One region of the Bacillus sp. KH172YL63 genome, then DNA from elsewhere that is predicted to be linked to it. Evidence: predicted binding sites of a transcription regulator. Region 1 holds the regulator's gene; the other holds the start of a gene.

Region 1 (2,410 bases):
AAAACGATTGCCCGTAAACATGGTCTGCATGCGACATTCATGCCTAAACCATTGTTCGGTGTAAACGGATCAGGTATGCACTGTAACATGTCCCTTTTCAAGGACGGAGTGAACTCTTTCTTTGATGAAAAAGGAGATCTTCAGCTGAGTGATACTGCGCGTCAATTCCTTGCTGGCATCATCAAGCATGCGACTGCATTCACAGCGATTACAAACCCGACAGTAAACTCTTACAAGCGCCTTGTTCCGGGTTATGAAGCGCCATGTTACGTTGCATGGTCTGCACGCAACCGCAGCCCATTAATCCGTATCCCTGCTTCCCGCGGACTGAGTACACGTGTTGAGGTGCGCAGTGTCGATCCGGCAGCGAACCCATACCTTGCAATGGCTGTATTACTTGCAGCAGGTCTTGATGGTATCAAGAACAACCTTCCTGCACCTAAACCAATCGACAGAAACATTTACGTGATGGATAAGAAGGAGCGTGAAGAAGCAGGAATCGTAGATCTTCCGGCTACATTACACGCAGCACTTGAAACATTGAAAACAAATGACGTCATCGTTAAATCCCTTGGAGAGCACATCTTCGAACATTTCGTGGAAGCGAAAGAAATCGAATGGGATATGTTCCGTACGCAAGTACACCCATGGGAGCGTGAACAGTACATTCAAATGTACTAATTCGCCACTATAAACAAAGCCGTACTGCAGGTGAATTGTCTGCAGTACGGCTTTTTCTTCGTTTCAAAACAAAAAAACGGCTGCGCATCATTGCGAGCCGTTTTTCATTAATGCACTTGTCTATATACTCCGACTACTTTACCAAGTATTGAAACATTTCTTAAGATGATCGGGGCCATGGTTGAGTTTTCCGGTTGAAGGCGGACATAATCCTTTTCTTTGAAGAAACGTTTGACCGTCGCTTCATCTTCCTCGGTCATCGCTACGACGATATCTCCGTTGTTCGCCGTTTGCTGCTGGCGGACAATGACGAAATCTCCATCGAGTATCCCTGCCTCGATCATACTATCACCCATGATCTCAAGCATGAAGACCTGTTCATCAGAAGGTGCCATCCTCTCTGGAAGAGGGAAGAACTCTTCGACATTCTCCACTGCCGTGATCGGCTGACCGGCAGTGACTTTACCAATCAATGGTACATTTACGACCCTCTGACGGGGGATCGTGTCCTCTTCAAGATTCAGTATTTCAATCGCTCTTGGCTTTGTCGGGTCCCGGCGGATGAGTCCTTTGCTTTCCAATCTTGCCAAATGTCCGTGGACGGTAGAACTGGAGGCAAGACCGACTGCTTCCCCTATTTCACGGACGGAAGGCGGATAACCTTTTACCCTTACTGCGTCTTTAATGTATTCTAGTATATCTTGTTGTCGTTTCGATAGTTTTGTCATGTGCACGCACCTCGATTATAGATCTTATGTTCCCATTATAGCATGTCTTTCCAATTGATACAAACATAAGTTCGAATAACTGTTGACACCAAACGGATGTTCGTATTAGAATGGATATAACAAAACAGAACAAACATTCGTATGGAGGCGTTTTATCATGTTAACACATATTTGGAACCGTTTCTCTTATATTATTATATTATTTGTTTTCGCCCTTTTATCTGCAGCATACCTTTTAATCACAATGGCAAGCGAGCCGTCGTATCAAAGTATTACCGTACAGGACGGAGATACCCTTTGGACTATTGCCAAACACTATAATGAAGAATATTCTATGACAATGGAAGAATTCATCGCGTGGGTGGGGGAAGAGAATAATCTCACAACATTTTCAATCAAGCCAGGGGATTCACTGATCCTGCCGATCGAGAACCCAACCCTGTCAACCCACTCCGGTTATGAGCTCGTTATGAATGAAGAATAGAAGAATAGAGGGATAATCAATGAAGGCAGTCGTATACTGCAGAGTCAGCACAAAGAAAGAAACACAGGAAACATCCTTGGAACGACAGGAAGAAGAGCTGGTGAAGCTTGCCGGGGAGCTTACTTACGAAGTGGAAGCCATCATCAAGGACCAGGCAAGCGGATTTGAACTGGATCGGCCAGGTGTATTGGAACTTCTGGACCTGATCAAGGACCCATCCATCGGAGCTGTCCTGATCCAGGATGAAACGAGAATCGGCCGGGGAAATGCAAAGATCGCACTCATCCACTGCTTATTAAAGGAAGAGGTCAAGATCATCAGTCAAACCCACAGCGGAGAGCTGCATTTATCCGAATCTGATTCAATGGTGATCAATATTGTCAGTATGGTAGAAGAATATCAACGGAAATTACATAATTTGAAAATCAAACGTGGGATGCGAAGGGCTGTCGAAAACGGTTTCCAGCCACATAAAAACCTAAAGAACAAAGGCAATGTGGACGGCAGGGAGCGGATT
Region 2 (2,410 bases), 1.0 Mb from region 1:
TCCGGGAACGGTGGAACCCGCCCCCAAATTCTTCATGGCTGTACCCGATGCCAAAACTGACGGTCCTTCCCGCCTTCCGATGGTTGCGGGCCCGCCTGGCGACCTCTTCGCACATTTCCAAAATGACTCGTTTGATTTCCTTTTTCTCTTTATAATCACGCATCAAAATCTGGCCCTTACCGAAGCTGACCTGCCCATCCATGATCGGTGCCCCGATTTCAGAAAGGTCCACTCCCCATGCATGATAATAAAGCTGATTTCCCATCACACCGAACTTCGCCTCAAGCTTCTCAAGGTCATACTTCGCCAATTGACCGACAGAGAAGATGCCCATCCGGTTGAGGCTCTTCTCAAGACGTCCGCCTATCCCCCACATTTCACGAAGCGGTGACAGGGGCCACAGCTTTTTCGGAACATCTTTGTATGTCCATTCGGCCACCCCCTTTTTCTTTGCCTCAAGATCCAGGCACAGCTTGGAAAGGAGCATATTCGGGCCGATCCCGATCGCACACGGAAGCTGAAACTCCCTTTCCATGTCGTCTTTGATTTTGCGGGCGATGGTCGTCGCATCCCCCCATAGATTCGTCGCTCCGTCGATTTTAATAAAGCTTTCGTCCACGCTGTACGTATGGATGGCATCCTTCGGTACATAGCGATGGAACAGCCGGGTAAGCTCTGTGGAAATACGGACGTACGTTGCCATTTTCGGCTCGACAAGCCGGATGCGCGGATCGTTCGGGATCTCAAACATCCTCGAACCGGTTTTGATTCCAAAGTCCTTCTTCAATCTCGGCGAGGCAGCGAGCACGATGCTCCCCTGCCGATCTTTATCCCCCACTACAGCCAAGTGACATTCAAGGGGGTCCAGCCCCTCCATGACAGCCGAACAGCTAGCATAAAAGCTCTTCATATCGATGCACAAAATCTTGTGGTGTGGCAGCACACTGTAATCGACAGTCATATCTTCGCCCTCCATTTTACCTGAAATAGAACAAACGTTCTTACATAGTATAGTTATGATTCTATACGAATATACGTTCCCTTTCAACTTAAATTACTGGTAATGGAGAAAATAACAAGAAAAGCGAAGGCGGCTTGGTCAGGCCCGACAAGCATAAGATGAATCGACCGGAAAGGCGTTCTTTGCCTTTTTGGTCGATTTAGCTTATGACCTCGAGGGACTAGCCGCCGGAGCTGGACAAAAGAAAAGCGGAAGGGCTTTGCTCAGAGGCGACAAGCATAAGACGAACCAGCCGGAAAGGCGTTCTTTGCCTTTTTGGCTGGTTTGACTTATGACCTCGAGCCTCTAAGCCCTGCAGCTGGACATCAAGAAAAGCGGAGGCGGCTTGGTCAGGCCCGACAAGCATAAGATGAATCGACCGGAAGGCGTTCTTTGCCTTTTTGGTCGATTCATCTTATGACCTCGAGGGACTAGCCGCCTGAGCTGGACAAAAGAAAAGCGGAAGGGCTCGCCCTGGGGAGACAAGCATAAGACGAGTCACCCGGAAAGGCGTTCTTTGCCTTTCAACGCAAAAAAGATGAGACCACAATCGCCAAATGATTGTGGTCTCATCTTTTTTATCTATCAACCTTTACCGGCTTGGAATCCAGGATATTTTGTCATCCCTCCGTCCGCAATAAGCGTCGTTCCAGTGACATAGCCTGCCTGCTCTGAAGCTAGGAAGGCCGCACAGGACGCAATCTGCTCCGGTTCTCCTATATAACCGAGGGGAATGAGTTTTTCTACTCCTTTCTTCTTTTCAGGGTCAGAAAATTTTTCCGCATTGATTGGCGTATCGATCGCTCCCGGAGCAATGTTATTTACACGTATCCCATCCGGGGCAAATTCCAGCGCAAGACTTTCCATCAATAATTTCACCCCGCCTTTACTGGCTGCATAATGAACAAAATGGGGCCATGGGATGATTTCATGTACGGAAGAAATATTGATGATCGAGCCTTTGATATCGTGATCGAGCATATATTTCGCTGCTTCACGGCAACCGAGAAAAGTGCCTGTCAGATTGGTATTTATTACCCGTTGCCAATCTTCCAGGGAAAGATTTTCAGAAGGTACTTCATTTTCCACCCCTGCGTTATTCACGTAAATATCAAGGCGTCCATAGGTATCGTGGGCACAGCGGACAAATCTTTGGACGTCCTCTTCCTTCGAGACATCCCCCTGTATGATGGAAGCTGTCCCTCCTGCCTCTACGATTTCCTGTAACAGTGCCTCTGGATTTTCTTCTTCATTGAAATAATTGATGACCACTTTACATCCTTCGCTTGCAAATCGTTTTGCAATGGCTTTGCCGATGCCTGTCGCGGCACCTGTGATGATGGCCACCTTATCCGTTAAATCTGTATACATGTCCCATTCCTCCTTACTCTTTGGTAAACCCTAATAGAA

What was found. Region 1 encodes LexA, which represses DNA repair genes until DNA is damaged. Its sites were predicted from a motif close to CGAACATATGTTCG; they were not measured.
Region 2: the regulator LexA is predicted to act here: its motif matches at 1,028-1,041, upstream of KH172YL63_RS13925 (Y-family DNA polymerase).

Annotation. Positions count from the first base shown of each region.
Region 1 is NZ_AP022842.1:1,690,192-1,692,601, forward strand. It holds gene glnA (type I glutamate--ammonia ligase) at 1-681, shown strand, start outside; gene lexA (transcriptional repressor LexA) at 789-1,409, opposite strand; gene yneA (cell division suppressor protein YneA) at 1,567-1,893, shown strand; gene KH172YL63_RS08365 (YneB family resolvase-like protein) at 1,913-2,410, shown strand, end outside.
Region 2 is NZ_AP022842.1:2,716,312-2,718,721, forward strand. It holds gene KH172YL63_RS13925 (Y-family DNA polymerase) at 1-961, opposite strand, end outside; gene KH172YL63_RS13930 (glucose-1-dehydrogenase) at 1,586-2,371, opposite strand; gene KH172YL63_RS13935 (GRP family sugar transporter) at 2,385-2,410, opposite strand, start outside.